One region of the Tardiphaga sp. 619_E2_N8_4 genome, then DNA from elsewhere that is predicted to be linked to it. Evidence: riboswitches for the same ligand, from Rfam matches in the RefSeq annotation. Region 1 holds a riboswitch; each other region holds the start of a gene.
What was found. A riboswitch is a leader RNA that binds a small molecule or an ion and turns the genes downstream of it on or off. The one in region 1 is predicted to bind cobalamin.

Region 1 (5,195 bases):
GCGAGGCCCACCGAAGCCTCGACACCGCGCGACGACTGCTGACCGACCTGGACAACCATTGACGGCAAGTTCGGATCGCGCGCCAACAGGTTGTTTTTGACGATCTGATAGCCGGCTAAGGTCCACTCGCCGCGGCCACCCCAGAACGATTGTTTGACGCCGATCTCGACCTGCTTACCGGTCGCTAGTTCGAAGCTCTTGTTTGTTGCCGCCAGCGAGACTAGGCCGCCAACCGGATCTACGGCTGTAGAGTATTGGCCGTAGAAGGCCAGGTCCTTGATGGGCGTATAGACCGCTCCGGCGCGCCAGCTGGTCGCTGAGAAGGATTTCTCGAAACTGTTACCGGGGGTGACGTAGTCGGTGCGATTGATAGTCGGCTCGTCCTGCCGGATCCCAGCGATCAGAGAGAGTTGTTCCGTGATCGACAGACGGTTCTCGGCGAATAGGCCGTACTGGTTGGTCGTGGTGCTGAAGCCCGGAACCGTTTGGGTCGTTGTCGCAGCGAAGGAGCCAGGGAAGAAATCGGTGAGCGACACCGACGACGTGCCGCCATAGGGCGAGTTGTTGATGTGTTTGAAGTCGATCTGGTTGACGTCGAAGCCGGCGACAAATTCGTTAACCATGCCAAAGATATGGCCGCGGAACGTCGCGTCGAAGCGGTCGCCGATCTGCTGCTGGTCGTGGAAGATCTCGATATAGTCGCTGCGATTGATGCGGCCCGTTGCGGCGCTGAAGTTGTAGGTCTCGACGTCTTTCCAGTGCCGCTGGCTGTTCAGGTAGTACAGGGTGTTGCGCAGCGTAATGCTGTCTGTCACCTGCCACTCGGTCTTCACCTGGTTCCAGCTGTCCTGATAGCGGATGCTGCTGTCGCCGACATTGTAATTCCTGAAGCGCAGGGACTCATCGAGCTTGCCGTTGATCAGCGGTGTGCCGAAATAGCGCGACGGGCTGCGATCGCCGTAATCCGTAGAGATCGTCCAGGTGATGTCTTCGGTCTGCTTGATCTGGACGGCGGCATGCACTTCGACATTGGAGGTGTTGTCACGATCGACCCAGCCGTCCGACATGTTGCCGGTCGCGGTGATGCGATAGGCGACATCCTTGTTGATCGGTCCACCGCTATCCACTGCAATGCGCCGGGTCATGTTGCTGTCGAGCGAGATTTCGGCCTGATTGCGCGGCACCCAAAGCGGCAGTTTCGAGATGACGTTGATGGCGCCGCCGACGGCTCCTTCGCCATACATCACCGATGCCGGGCCGCGTAGCACCTCAACGCGCTCAGCTGACCAGGTATCATAGGGGAAGGTCAGCGTGCCCGAGCCGACATAGAGCCGTGTGCCGTCATACAGAGTCATCACGGTGCCGTTGCCGGTGAAGCCGCGGGTGTTGAAGGCGATGCTGCCATTGCCCGGCGCCGGGCTTGCGGTGAAGCCGGTGGCGTTCTGTGTCACGGCGTCAATCAGATTCTGCTGGCCGCGTTCGGCCATGGTTTCCGCTGAGATGACCTCGACGCTGGCCGGCGTCTGCAGGCGCGTCAGGCCGAGGCGGCTGCCGGTGGATGTGGTGCCGGTGAGGTTGAGCGTCGGCGCTGCGAAGACGGGGCCTGTCGGCGTGGCAACCGGCGCGCCGGTATTGGCGGCGACATTGCGCTGCTGCCGCGAGCGCGCAGCGCGCGATGCATTGCCGTTCGTGGCGCGGCGTGCGCGTTGAGGTGTCGCTGACGGCTGAACGACAACAGGATCGAGCGTCTGGCTCGACTGTGAGGTTTGCGACCAGCTTTCGCTCGGACACAACAAGCAGGAGAGAGCAACAGAATAAAGAAAGGGAGTATGTCGCTTCAATGCAACGGGAGAAACGGAGGTCATGAACAGGACTCGCGGTTACGTGGCACGTCACCGCAAACCAAGTCGCCCCGCCGCTTTCAAACAGGCAGTGTGACTTCCACCAGGACACCCCGCCCAATGTGCTCGCGTGTGACCACGACTGGCGGCAGGTCTCCTGGCTCGCGGGTCAGTGCCTGTCGCCGCCTTCCCAGGTGAACACCCAGTGGCTCTTGGCGCAGGCTCGCCGCTTACAGTTGCGGGGGCAGCCGCGGAATCGGGGGATCCCCTCACCGCATTCCCTTTTGATCCCCGAAGGGAACCGTCGCGTTCACGTTAAGGTGAAATTTCCAAATGTGTCAATCAAGCTGCCAGCCATTCGCAACTTGCTTTGGCGGGTGTTGATATTGCGCATCACCTGTCATCGCAGCGTCAAGTGTTCTGCCTAGCACCACGGGTGCCAGAGCCAGGATCAGGAGTTCGCCATGGCACTACGTTTATCCCGTCGTCGCTTCCTCGCGCACTCAGCCGCAGCAGGCGCAAGCTTCCTGGCGATGCCTTACCTCAGCCGTGCGGCGGATCGTCCGGTCGTGTCGCATGGCGTGCAGTCCGGCGATGTCGGGACGAGCAGCGGCATGATCTGGTCGCGCGCCGATCGCCCGGCGCAGATGATGGTGGAAGTCGCCACTACCGAATCCTTCAGCAATGCGCGCATGTTGCCGGTTATCACGGCGCTGCCCGAGAGCGATTTCACGGCGAAGTTGCTGCTCGATAATCTGCCAGCCGGGCAGGACATCTTCTACCGTGTCAAATTCCGCGATCTCTCGCATACCGACATCGTCGGCGAGCCCGTGATCGGCCGCTTCCGCACCGCGCCGGCGGATCGCCGCGATGTGTCCTTTGTCTGGGGCGGCGATGTCGCCGGCCAGGGCTGGGGTATCAATGCTGACGATGGCGGCATGGTCACCTTCGCCACCATGCGAAAGCACAACCCGGATTTCCTGATCCATTCCGGCGATACGATCTACGCCGATGGTCCGATCCTGCCTGAAACGAAACTGCCTGACGGCGCGATCTGGAAGAACACCATCACGGTGCCGGAGAAGGCGAAGGTCGCCGAAACGCTCGATGAATTCCGCGCCGCGCACAAATACAATCTGCTCGACGACAATGTCCGCGCCTTCAATGCGCAGGTGCCGATCTTCGGCCAGTGGGACGATCACGAGGTCACCAACAACTGGTCTTCATCGAAGCAGTTGCCCGCGTCCTACAAGGAGCGCGACGTCACGCTGCTGGCGGCGCGCGGTGCGCGTGCCTTTCACGAGATGTATCCGATCTCGATCAATCCGAACGAGCCTGGCCGCGTCTATCGTACGCTGAATTACGGCCCGCATCTCGATGTCTTCATGCTGGACGAGCGCAGCTATCGTGGGCCCAACGGCCCGAACCTGCAGGAGAGCTATGGTCCCGATGCGTATTTCGTCGGTCCGGAGCAGATGGCCTGGCTGAAGCGCGCATTGATGGCCTCGAAGGCGACCTGGAAGGTCATCGCCTCGGATATGCCGATCGGCCTCGTCGTCTATGACAACGCCGCCGACAAAACCGGGTCTGAGGCCATCGCGCAGGGCGACGGACCAGTGCGGGGCCGCGAGCTGGAAATCGCCGATATCCTGCGCTTCATCAAATCGGCCGGTATCCGCAACACGGTCTGGCTGACCGCCGACGTGCATTACACGGCGGCGCATTACTACAATCCGGAAAAGGCGCAGTTTCAGGATTTCGAGCCGTTCTGGGAGTTCGTTTCGGGCCCGTTTCACGCCGGAACCTTCGGGCCGGCGGCGCTCGACAATACCTTCGGTCCTGAGGTCCGTTTCGTGAAGGCGCCGGGGCCCGATAAGCAGAATTTGCCCCCGTCGGCCGGCATGCAGTTCTTCGGTCACGTCAAAATCGACGGCCAAAGCGGCCAAATGACCGTTACCTTGCGGGATCGGGCCGATATGGCCCTTTGGGCCACGGTTCTGGACCCGAAATTGGGCTAACCATTTGGCAGATTCGCATTGTTTTTCGGCGATTTCCCCCTATATTGCGCCGCAACGCGTCCGAGTACCCGGCCCCTTCTGGCCGGGTTTGCTTTTGGAGGGATTGCCCCAGCGCGTTTTCAGACGAGGCAGTTATCGAACGCGCTCGAGCGCAAGGCATAAGCCTTTTGTTGTCGAGCATGTCTTGTTGAACCCGCTCAAGGGCACCCAGACCGTAACCAGAAGAAGACCTATGAACCTTCGCAACATTGCTATCATCGCCCACGTTGACCACGGCAAAACCACTCTCGTGGACAAGCTGCTGCAGCAGTCGGGCACGTATCGCGACAATCAGCGCGTCCAGGAACGCGCGATGGATTCGAACGACATCGAAAAAGAGCGCGGCATCACCATTCTCGCCAAGTGCACCTCGGTGCTGTGGGATGAAGTCCAGATCAACATCGTCGACACCCCGGGCCACGCTGACTTCGGCGGCGAAGTCGAACGCATCCTGTCGATGGTCGATGGCGTGATTGTGCTCGTCGACGCCGCTGAAGGCCCGATGCCGCAGACCAAGTTCGTGGTCGGCAAGGCGCTGAAGCTCGGCCTCAAGCCGATCGTCGCGATCAACAAGGTCGACCGTCAGGACGCCCGCATCACCGAAGTCGTCAACGAAGTGTTCGACCTGTTCGCAGCGCTCGACGCCACCGACGACCAGCTCGATTTCCCGATTCTGTACGGATCGGGCCGCAACGGCTGGATGGCCGACAGCCCGGACGCGTCGCATGATGTCGGCATGAAGCCGCTGTTCGATCTCGTCATCAAGCATGTCGCGCCGCCGGTGGTTGAAGAAGGTGCGTTCCGCATGCTCGGAACCATCCTGGAAGCCAACCCCTATCTCGGTCGCATCATCACCGGTCGCATCTCGGCCGGTTCGGTGAAGCCGAACCAGGCCGTCAAGGTGCTGTCGCGTGACGGCAAGGTCGTCGAAACCGGCCGTATCACCAAGATCCTGGCCTTCCGCGGCCTTGAGCGCCAGCCGGTGGAACTCGCCGAAGCCGGCGACATCGTTGCCATCGCCGGCCTGCCGAAGGGCACTGTTGCCGATACCTTCTGCGATCCGTCGGTTGAAATTCCGATCCAGGCGCAGCCGATCGATCCGCCGACCGTGTCGATGTCCTTCATCGTCAACAACTCGCCGCTCGCCGGCACCGAAGGCGACAAGGTCACCAGCCGCCTGATCCGCGACCGCCTGTTGCGCGAAGCCGAAGGCAATGTCGCGCTCAAGGTCGTCGAATCCGCCGATCGTGACGCGATGGAAGTGTCGGGCCGCGGCGAATTGCAGCTCGCGATCCTG
Region 2 (5,195 bases), 2.1 Mb from region 1:
AGCGGCAAGAGTTTGACAGGTCCCGTGCCGAGCGAGCCCAGTGCCAGCAGCGTGACGAGGCCGACGAGCGCGATGGTCGCGATCGTCCGGCGCCGTGCTGCTGGCGCTATGCTCACCATGTGGCGTTGAAGCCTGCGTAAGCCGCAGGCCCCGTGGTGCCGAAGTTCAGCACTTCCTGATAATGCTCATTCAGGATGTTCTCGCCGCGGGCGAAGACCTTCCAGTTCGCATCGATCTTGTACTCGGTATAGAGGTCGACGCGGGTATAGGCATCCACCTGACCGACCTGATTGGCACTGCTGAAGCGCTTCGACACCGTGGTGACACGCGGCTCGATCATCCACTTGTCGGTGGGCGTGATCGTGAGTGCGAAGCGGGCGAAGTTCTTGGGACGACGTGCCAGCACGGTGTCGGTGCTGAGATCCTGTGCGTGAAGGTAAGTGTAGGCTACGTTGAATTTCACCCAGCCCGGAATGACATCGACATTGCCGCCGACTTCGAGACCGCTGGTCTCGGCGCGGGCGACGTTGACGTAATAGCCGAGCGGGCGGGACGCATCGGAGACAAAGTTGATCAGATTGCTGTAATCGGTGGAAAAGCCTGTGACCGACAGCACGACGCGGCCGTTGAAGAGGCTCTGGTCGATACCCGCGTCATAGCCGAAATTGGTTTCCGGCGTCAGGTTTCTGCTGCCGTAGGTCGTGTCGTAAAGCTGAAACAGCGTCGGCGCTTTTGCGCCGGTGCCAGCGCTGGCGCGGAATTTGGTGCCGGTTTCTGTAATGTTGTAGGCAGCCGTAGCGCGCCAGGTCTCGAAGCGGGCAACGTCGACGACGTCATCGACCCGGCCGCCGAGCGTGACGTTGAGCCGTTCACCGATCGGCACAGACCACAAAGCGAAGATCGAGTTGGTGTCCTGCTGTTTGGCTAGCAGCGGCGTCAATGGGCCGGCAACAGGCGAGATATTCGTGCTGTAGGTCTGCGCGGTCTCGGTCTGTGTCTTGGCACCATAGACGAGGGAGCCGAATGCGCCGAGCTTCAGGGTCGCCTGATATTCGGCGCCGAGACTGTTGCCGACATAATCGGAGATTTTCTCGGTGGTGTTTGCCGGCAACCTGTTGGTGCGATAGCTGACGTCGTCAAACATCCGCTCGGTGTGCGTATTCGACACGGTGACATTGTGAGTCAGAATGCCACCGAATGAATCGATGCCGACGCGTCCATAGACGGTTTGCAGCAGACGCGTCGCCGCTGACGGCGTATCCGGAAGCGTTCCCGTTGCTGCATCATAGGCCGAGCGCGTGAACGAATGGACGATGCCTGACTCAAGCCGGATGCCTTCGCCTGCATCGTAGCCGATGCGCGCCGAGCCGCCGACGCGATCGAAGCTGTCGTTTTCGAGATTCGGAAAACGTGCTTCGAGGGCAGGGATACGATAACCGTAACGCGAGAAACCGTTGCTGTGCTGACCGCCGCCGGTGAAGGCATAGGACCACGGACCGTTGGATCCGGTCAGCGATCCCTGCGTCATGACGGTGCCATAGCTGCCGGCTTCCGTGCGGACATTGACCTGCGCAGGACCGGAGCCCTTCTTGGTGATGATGTTGACCACGCCGCTCATGGCGTCTGAGCCATAGAGCGCGCTCTGTGGCCCCTTCAGGACCTCGATGCGCTCGATGGCGGAGGGCGTGAACATGGCGAATTCGAAGTCGCCCGATGCAGCCGTGGGATCGTTGACGCGGATGCCGTCGATCATCACCAGGGTCTGGCCGGTATTGCCGCCGCGCAGGCGCACATTCGCGGTGCCGCCGGGGCCGCCATTTTCGCTGATATCGAGGCCAGGCACGGTGCGCAGCGCATCGACCAGCGAGCCGGGATTGCTGGTCGCAATGGTTTCGCCTGACACCACGCTAATCGAACTGCCAGTGCGATTGAGCTGTTCGGGTGCTCTGTCCGCCGTCACTACGATTTCGGAGAGCTGCTCGGCACTGGACTGCGCATGCGCAGCACTGTGAGAGCAGGACAGAACAACAACGGCCGCAGTGCCTGCGGCCAAATTCCGGATAGTCATTTAACCCCTTCCGTCGACCCACCGTCGAACGAGTGTGAAACTCGTTACCGGCCGGTCTCCTGGCTCGCGGTGGTCTCCCGGTCCGCCTTCCCGAATCTGCGATGCAAATTCAGTGGCTTTGTGGACCCGGAATGGCCGCTTACAGTTGCGGGGGCAGCCGCGGCATAGGGGATATTTCCCCGCACCGCATTCCCGTTTCACCTCCTCGCGGAGGCACCGATAACGACAGACAGGAAGCACAGCGCGCCGCGCGGTGCAACAGCCATCACCGCGTTGTGGACTCTATTGCTCGTGCTGTAGCGCGGCGAGCACGTCGTCGGGGCGCTCGACCATCATCATGTGGCCAGTGCCGGGCAGAATCACCGTGCGGGCGTTTTTCAATGCGGCGGCCAGGGTCTTGCCGGCCTTGGCGGGAGTCATCATGTCCCGCTCGCCGAGGATGAGCGTGACCGGGATATCAAGCTGGCCTGCAGCAGTCAGCGCATTCTGGTATGTATTGCAGGCGTTGAGATCGGCGAACAACACGCCCGGCTTTGTGGCTTCGAGCACGCGCTGCGCACCGCTATGCATCCACAACCCCGGCGCGAGGCTGCCGCCGAGTTCGGCGCGAAAGCCGAGCCCCCAGATCGACACCATATCGATAGCGGAATGCTGATTGGCTTCGGCATCCTTCAACAGATCCGGGCCGACGGTCATCGTCCCTGCCGTGCCCATCAGGTCGAGGCGCGTGACTTTACCGGGATGCCGCGCTGCGGTCTCCAGCGCAATCAGCGAGCCCATGGAATGGCCGATCAGCCGCGCCGTCATTGCGCCCGCTGCATCGATCAATGCTGCGGTCCAGTCGGCGAGATCGGCGATGGTCGTGAGCGCTTCACCTTTCGAGCGACCATGGCCGGGCAGATCCGGCGCTAGTACGGCGAAGCCATGATGCGCGAACCAGCGCGTATGCAGCGCCCAGGTCGAGTGATCGAAGCCGGCACCATGGATCATCACAACGACTGGGAGGGATGGATCGAACGTGCGGCCACCATTCGCGATATAGGTCTCGTGACCGTTGACGGTGAGTTGCATCGCTCAGCCCTTCTGCGAGACGCGCAGCGCCTGCGCGAGGTCATCGATGATGTCATCGGCGGCTTCGATGCCGATGGAGAGACGGATCAGCTCCTCGCCGATGCCGGCGGCCTTGAGCTGCTCGGCGTCCATCTGCTGATGCGTGGTGCTGCCGGGATGAATGACCAGTGTCTTGGCGTCGCCGACATTGGCGAGGTGACTGGTCAGCTTGAGCGCCTCGATGAATTTGCGCCCGGCATTGCGGCCGCCCTTGATGCCGAAGGAAACGATGGAGCCGGCGCCGCGCGGTAGCAAGCGTTTTGCGAGTTCGTAATCCGGATGGTTCTCCAGCGACGGATGCAGTACCCAGTCGACGGCCTTGTTGGCCGTGAGCGCTGCGAGCACCGCATGGGTATTGGCCATGTGGCGCTCCATGCGAATGCCTAGCGTCTCGACGCCCTGCAGCAGCTGGAAGGCATTGGTCGGCGAGAGACACGCGCCGAAATCGCGCAATCCTTCCGTACGGGCACGCATGATGAAGGCGGCAGTGCCGAACTGTTCGTCGAAGACGATGCCGTGATAGCCGGCATAGGGTTCGGTCAATTGCGGGAACTTGCCGGAGGCGTGCCAGTCGAAGCGGCCGCCATCGATAATGACGCCGCCGATAGCGATGCCATGGCCGCCGATCCATTTGGTTGCGGAGTTCATCACGATATCGGCGCCAAGCTCGATCGGCCGCGACAGGAACGGCGTCGCGAAGGTGTTGTCGATCAGCAGCGGGATCTTCGCGGCGTGGGCAATGTCGGCAACGGCGGGAATGTCGAGCACTTCGAGGCCGGGATTGCCGATGGTTTCGCCGATCACCAGTTTCGTGTTCGGCTTGATCGCTGCCTTGAAGGCGTCGAGATCGCGCGGCTTGACGAAACTCGTGGTGATGCCGAAGCGCGGCAGCGTGTGGGCCAGCAAGTTGATGGTGCCGCCATAGAGCGAGGACGACGCCACGATGTGATCGCCGGCATTGAGCAATGTGGCGATGGCGAGATGCAGTGCCGCCATGCCTGACGCGGTGCACACGGCGCCGACGCCGTTTTCGAGTGCGGCGAGGCGCTCTTCCAGCACCGCCGTCGTCGGATTTGAAATGCGCGTATAGATGTGGCCGGCACGTTCGAGATTGAACAGCGCAGCAGCGTGATCCGAATCCTGAAACACATAGGATGTGGTCTGGTAGATCGGCACGGCGCGCGCGCCGGTGATCGCGTCCGGATGCTGGCCGGCATGCAGACTCAGCGTTTCAAAAGCAGGCGGTTTGGGTGCTGGCATGGTCGTTTTATCCCTGGACGCAATTTGCGCCATCTATGGCACGAATCGGATGCGAGTGTGAGTCGGCGATATTTCAACTGATGGAACGAAACGCGGGGTGGCGACTTGTAGGAGGTCGATCACGCGGGAGAGTTATCATGAAGAAATTGCTGCTGTGCACTGCGGTTGCCGGTCTCGCGTTTTCATCGGTTGCGGCCGAGGCGAAAGGCTGTATCAAAGGCGCGATCATTGGCGGAATCGCCGGCCACTATGCAGGACATGGCAAGGTCGGCGTCGTTGCGGGGTGCGTGATCGGACGCCACGAGGCCAACAAGGCCGATGCGGAACGGGCGCAGAAGGCGCAGCATCCACAGCCGCCGAACGAGAATGGTCGCATCTAGATCGGCGTTGTTCTCAACGCTGGACGATGTTGCTAAAATTTGATGGACTAGACCGGTTCAGTAGAGCCTCACCCTCATCAGGTTGGGGTTCTTTTCGTCTCTGTACGATACCGGACGAGATTGGGCGTAGACGTGGTGCTGCATCGGGATGTGTTTTGGCTCGGCAAGCAATGGGCCGTGACCGGTTACGGAATTCAGGCTGTCAGCCAGAAGTACAATATGAAGTTCGATATCGAGGTGTCGCAGATCTGGAACGAGGATCTGGATGCGTTGATGCGCGATGAGCCGTGGTTCGATGCGCAGGATTTTGCACAGGCCGTGGATCGCGCGAGGCAGCGTGCGATGGAATCACCGCTGACGTTCAAGCCACCGCTGAG
Region 3 (5,195 bases), 3.6 Mb from region 1:
CGAACAGGACGGCGCGAGCTCAACGCGATCCCTCCCCAGGAGATCGACCATGGGTTCCAGACTATCGAGCAAGCTGGACAAATCGGACCGCCAGATATTGCGGCCATCGATCACGCCCAGCGAGAGGATCATGTCCTTCCGCGCCTTCGCAGCGACTTCATCGAACTGGTCCTGCGCGCGGACCAGATCGAGATGAAGCCCGGCGACGGGAAGTGACAGGGCCAGATCGAGGTTGTCGCCAAGTTCGCCAAAATAAGTGTTCAGCATGATCCTGAGTTGCGGGACCGCTTCTGCAAAGGCGGCGTAAGTCCGCTGCAGCGCCTGCTGGGCCGGTGCGTCGAGATCGAGCACCAGACACGGCTCGTCCAGTTGTACCCATTCGGCGCCTCTGTCGGCCAATTCCCCGAGCACCTCGACGTAAACAGGCAGCAATCTGTCGAGCAGCGTCACCGGATCGAATGACGCATCCGCACTCTTGGCCAGTTTCAGATAGGTCACAGGCCCAATCAGCACAGGTCGTGTCTGATAGCCCAGCGATCTCGCCTCTTCGTACTCCTTGATCGGCTTGCGCGATGCGAGACTAAACGTCTGATCCGGCGTCACCTCCGGGACCATGAAATGGTAGTTGGTATCAAACCACTTGGTCATCTCCTGCGCTGGCACGCCGTGGGACGCATCATGAGACCCATGCGTACAGGCCTCGTCATGCGCGGTGCCTTGTGATCCACGTGCCATGGCAAAATAGGTCGCGAAGGAAACGTCTCCGCCCTTCCAGCCATAGACCTTCGGAATAGCGCCTACCATGACGCTGGTATCGAGTACCTGATCGTAGAACGAGAAGTCGTTCGACGGCATGACCGTGATCCCAAGCGACTTCTGACGTGCCCAGTTTGCGGCACGCAGCCCGACGCCGACATCGATCAGCGCATTCTCGTCGATTGCACCGGACCAATAGCTTTCCAGCGCCATCTTGAGCTCACGCCGCGGACCGATCCGTGGCGTTCCCAACGTAGCAACAGGAAGCGAGGACGTAGATTTGGCAGAAGACTTGGAAGAAGTAGACTTTGACACAGTAGACATGGCTTAACCCCAATGATTGGGGGCAAAAGGCCAAAGTGACACGTCTGGATTCCACGACGGCAGTCGCGGAATCGCAACCGCACCACCGGGACACCCCGCCCGAGGACGTTTATGTTGTCGAGGCAGGTCTCCTGGCTCGCGGGTCAATGCTGCTGTCCGGCCTTCCCAAAACCTTTGCGGGTCTCAGTGACTTTAATGGACAGCGGCTCACCGCTTACAGTTGCGGGGGCAGCTCCGGCCTTGGCTTAACGCCTCACCGGCTTCCCTCTTAGCTTCGGGCAAACCTTCCCGAAGAACCACGACATGTCCACATATGGGCAACATCGCGCGGCAGTCAACCGAGCTTGCGCGCGCAAGCTGCCCACTCGCAGCAGCGCGTTGAAGAGTCCGGAGCTGGAGTGGGCCGTAGCCCCGAGATCAAACGCATCAAGCCCGGCACGAGGCCGGGCTTGCTTAAATGCGAACTACACTTCGTGGATTGCGCTTACGCCCCGTTGAGGAACTGCAGCGGATCGACCGGCGACGAGCCCTTGCGGATCTCGAAGTGAAGCTGCGGCGAAGTAACCTCACCGGACTGGCCGGACTTGCCGATCACCTGACCGCGCTTGATGGTCTCGCCACGCTTCACCATCAGCTCACTCGCATGGGCATATGCGGTGACGTAGCCGTTGGAGTGACGAACGAGGACCAGATTGCCGTAACCCTTCAGCTCGTTGCCGGAATAGGCAACGACGCCATCTTCGGCAGCCTTGATCGGCGTGCCTTCCGGCACGGCGACGTTGATGCCGTCGTTGGACTTGCCATTGGTCTTGGCGCCATAGCCTGTGACCACGCGGCCGCGCACCGGCCAACGGAACGTCGGCAAAGCGCCGGTTGCGTCAGCGGCTTTAGTTGGCGATTCCGGCGCGGTTTCTTCAGGCGTCGTCGTGGCACTTGCCAGACGGGCCTTCTGTGCGGGTTCGGCAGAAGCAACACGGGCCACGGCAGCGGACGTAACCGCGCCAGCCGGAGCGGCCGTCACGGCTGCGACGGGCGCAGCAAGCGGCGCGGCCGCGGGAGCCGCAGAAGCCGTACGCGCGCCTGGTATCGTGATCTTGGAGCCGAGCTTCAACTGGGCAGTCGGCGCCAGACCATTGGCGCGCGCGAGTTCGGCGACCGACACGTTGTTCCGGCGCGAGATGCTCATCAGCGTATCGCCGCGATTGACGAAATGCGTGGTCGATGTGCCGAAGGCAGGTTTGCTCGGAGCAGCAGCAACGGCCGGAGTTGCCGCGGCGCCCTGACGCGGAATGATCAGCGACTGGCCGGGCGACAGCGCGCGCGGCCCCTTGTAGCCATTGGCCTGCAGGATCGCAGCCGACGAAACGTTGTAGCGTTTCGCCAGACCATCGAGCGTATCGCTGGTGCCGACGATGATCGAGGTGCCGCCATCACGGGCAAGGCCGTTGGTCGCTGCAACCGAGCGCGGTGCCGTGGAGCCGGTGGTTTCGATCGGCGTACGTGCGGGCGGCGGCGTATACATACCGTTGCCGCCCCCGCTGACGGGAGCAGCCGATGCAACCGGACGGGCTGTCGGATAGGACTGCGGCGCCGAGATCGGCGGCGGCAATGGCTGGGATTGATACTGCGGCTGCGGATTATAGGCCGGACGCTGATATTGTGGCAGTTCCTGGCGCTCGACCGGCGCGCGCGGTGCGCGCTGCGGTACCGAGCCGGTGGTTTCACCTTGCCAGCCAAAGCCACGGGACTGACCTGAGTCAAAATTTGGATTCTGAGATAGCCGTGTCTGCATGTCGGCGCTGCAGCCGGCAAAACCGATAGACATCAGCGCCAGCACCGCGACCTGCGGAGCGCGGCGCGAGTAAAGCAACTCGACAACGCTGGACATTGGTTACTCACTCATACGCAACAAACAACTGAATTGAGTAAACACCGTCTCCGTTACCAAGCCTTTAACCTTGCGACCAACACGTGACAGCCGTTCACGAACTTTTTTCAGAGTTCGCGCGCGATGCCCGGAAGTGCAGGCACGAAACGTACATCCACGAGCTCCTTTCGCTCCAATCCATCCCCGGTTTTGCGGATCCGGACCAGGGTCTGGACGCCATTATGAGGACCAACCGGCGCAAGCAGAATACCCCCCTCCTCAAGCCGATCGGTCAGCGCCACCGGCACCTCCTCCACTGCGGCGGTCACGACGATCCGGTCAAACGATCCCAAATTGGCAGCCGGATTGAGGCCATCGCCGAGCATGACCTCGATATTGTGGAGACCAAGTGCCTCCAGCCGGGTCCGGGCGGCATCGGCCAGCGTGCGATAACGCTCAATGCTGAGCACGTCGCGGACAAGCTTTGACAGGATCGCGGCCTGGTAGCCCGATCCCGTGCCGACCTCGAGCACACGGTGACCAGCATTCAATTGCAGCTGTTCGGTCATATAGGCCACCACGAAGGGCTGGCTGATGGTTTGACCGCAGGCAATGGCCAAGGCCGTATCCCGCCAGGCATGGGCGCGATCGTCCGGCTCAACGAAGCGATCACGCGGAATATCCTCCATTGCGCGCAACACCAGCCGATCGCTGATCCCACGGCGCCGCAGACCAAGCTGAAACGTCATCTGTTCAGGCGGCTGTCCGACGGTAATCATGGAAATGCCTCACGCAGCACAGGTTAGAAACACTCTCAATCTAGCAAAGATAGATTGATGTATTTCTGCGATCGGAACCGGGATAGCCTAACGACAACTTTTATTGTTCCGCGCGCGGAACCAGCAACATACCAGCCTGTTATGGGCGAGGCGCTGAAATCCTGATCTTGCTCTATCTGGTACCGAGCACGCGACTGCGTCTTTGGGTCACGAAAATGGCAATGCGTCGAGATTGCGTTCAACCCGGGAATTTGCGATTTTGTTCAGAGGATTGGGGCAAGGAAACCGGCCATGACTGCAACGAACCCGCCGGGCGGCTCCGTCTTCCTGGTCGAAGACGAGGTCATGATCCGCATGATGGTCGCCGATATGCTCGAGGAACTCGGCTATAGCGTAGCCGCCGAAGCCGGTGACATCAACGAAGCGATCAAGCTGGCTGGGTCTGCCAAGTTCGACATTGCGATCCTCGACGTCAACGTCAACGGCAAGGTGATTTCGCCGGTCGCGGAAGTGATCGCATCGCGCAACCGCCCGTTCATCTTCGCGACTGGCTACGGCGCGCAAGGCCTGCCGGAAGAATTTCGTGACCGCCCGACGCTGCAGAAGCCGTTCCAGATGGAAACGCTGGCGCAGGTGCTGTCAACGACGCTCAAGGGCGTCGCGGTCTAGGCGAGCCCACTCGCCTATTTCGAACTCTCAGCCAAGCGCCTTGGTCAGCGCTTCGGAGAATACATCATCCGTGCGATCGAGACGCAGCGGCGTGACCGAGACATAGCGCGCAGCAAGCGCTGCGAGATCGGTACCCTCCAGCGGGGCTTCCGCGGCGACGATGCGCTCGAAACCGATCCAGAAATACGGATTGTTGCGGCCATCGCGCCGCTCATCGACGCGCAGAAAGCCCTGATTGCGCTTGCCCTGCCGGGTGACAACGACACCTTTCACCTCGTCGGCCGCGCAGGCCGGGAAGTTGACGTTGATGACGGTATTCTTCGGCACGCTCGCCTTGATGACCTTGCGCAGCACGTCCGGCCCATATTTCAACGCGGTCTCCCATTGCGGGTTGTGACGCGTTTCCATGGAGAATTCCTGGCTCAACGCCACCGACGGAATGCCGAGAATGGTGCCCTCGAGCGCACCGGCGATGGTACCGGAATAGACCACGTCCTCGGCGACGTTGCGGCCCTTGTTGACGCCGGACAATACGAGATCTGGCTGCTTGTCTTTCAGGATATGGCGCGCGCCCATGATGACGCAGTCGGTCGGCGTGCCGCGCACGGCATAGTGCCGCGGGCCGACTTCGCGCAGCCGCAACGGATCGTTCAGCGACAATGAATGCGACACACCGGACTGATCGAGTTCGGGCGCCACCACCCAGACGTCGTCGGACAATTCCTTGGCGATCTGCTCGATGATCTTCAGGCCGGGGGCGTGAATGCCGTCGTCATTGGTGCAGAGAATGCGCATTCGTG

Region 2: another riboswitch for cobalamin. It lies ahead of AB8A23_RS14000 (TonB-dependent receptor plug domain-containing protein); the one in region 1 lies ahead of AB8A23_RS04120 (TonB-dependent receptor).
Region 3: another riboswitch for cobalamin. It lies ahead of metE (5-methyltetrahydropteroyltriglutamate--homocysteine S-methyltransferase); the one in region 1 lies ahead of AB8A23_RS04120 (TonB-dependent receptor).

Annotation. Positions count from the first base shown of each region.
Region 1 covers NZ_JBPWQJ010000001.1:877,391-882,585, reverse strand. Annotated here, with positions in the region: gene AB8A23_RS04120 (TonB-dependent receptor) at 1-1,865, opposite strand, end outside; cobalamin riboswitch at 1,972-2,160, opposite strand; gene AB8A23_RS04115 (alkaline phosphatase D family protein) at 2,306-3,859, shown strand; gene typA (translational GTPase TypA) at 4,092-5,195, shown strand, end outside.
Region 2 covers NZ_JBPWQJ010000001.1:2,937,354-2,942,548, forward strand. Annotated here, with positions in the region: gene AB8A23_RS13995 (FecCD family ABC transporter permease) at 1-119, opposite strand, end outside; gene AB8A23_RS14000 (TonB-dependent receptor plug domain-containing protein) at 113-2,068, opposite strand; cobalamin riboswitch at 2,101-2,304, opposite strand; gene AB8A23_RS14005 (alpha/beta fold hydrolase) at 2,351-3,139, opposite strand; gene AB8A23_RS14010 (O-acetylhomoserine aminocarboxypropyltransferase) at 3,143-4,438, opposite strand; gene AB8A23_RS14015 (hypothetical protein) at 4,576-4,818, shown strand; gene AB8A23_RS14020 (hypothetical protein) at 5,038-5,195, shown strand, end outside.
Region 3 covers NZ_JBPWQJ010000001.1:4,487,459-4,492,653, forward strand. Annotated here, with positions in the region: gene metE (5-methyltetrahydropteroyltriglutamate--homocysteine S-methyltransferase) at 1-1,080, opposite strand, end outside; cobalamin riboswitch at 1,185-1,396, opposite strand; gene AB8A23_RS21585 (peptidoglycan DD-metalloendopeptidase family protein) at 1,565-2,968, opposite strand; gene AB8A23_RS21590 (protein-L-isoaspartate(D-aspartate) O-methyltransferase) at 3,076-3,726, opposite strand; gene AB8A23_RS21595 (response regulator) at 4,018-4,395, shown strand; gene surE (5'/3'-nucleotidase SurE) at 4,423-5,190, opposite strand.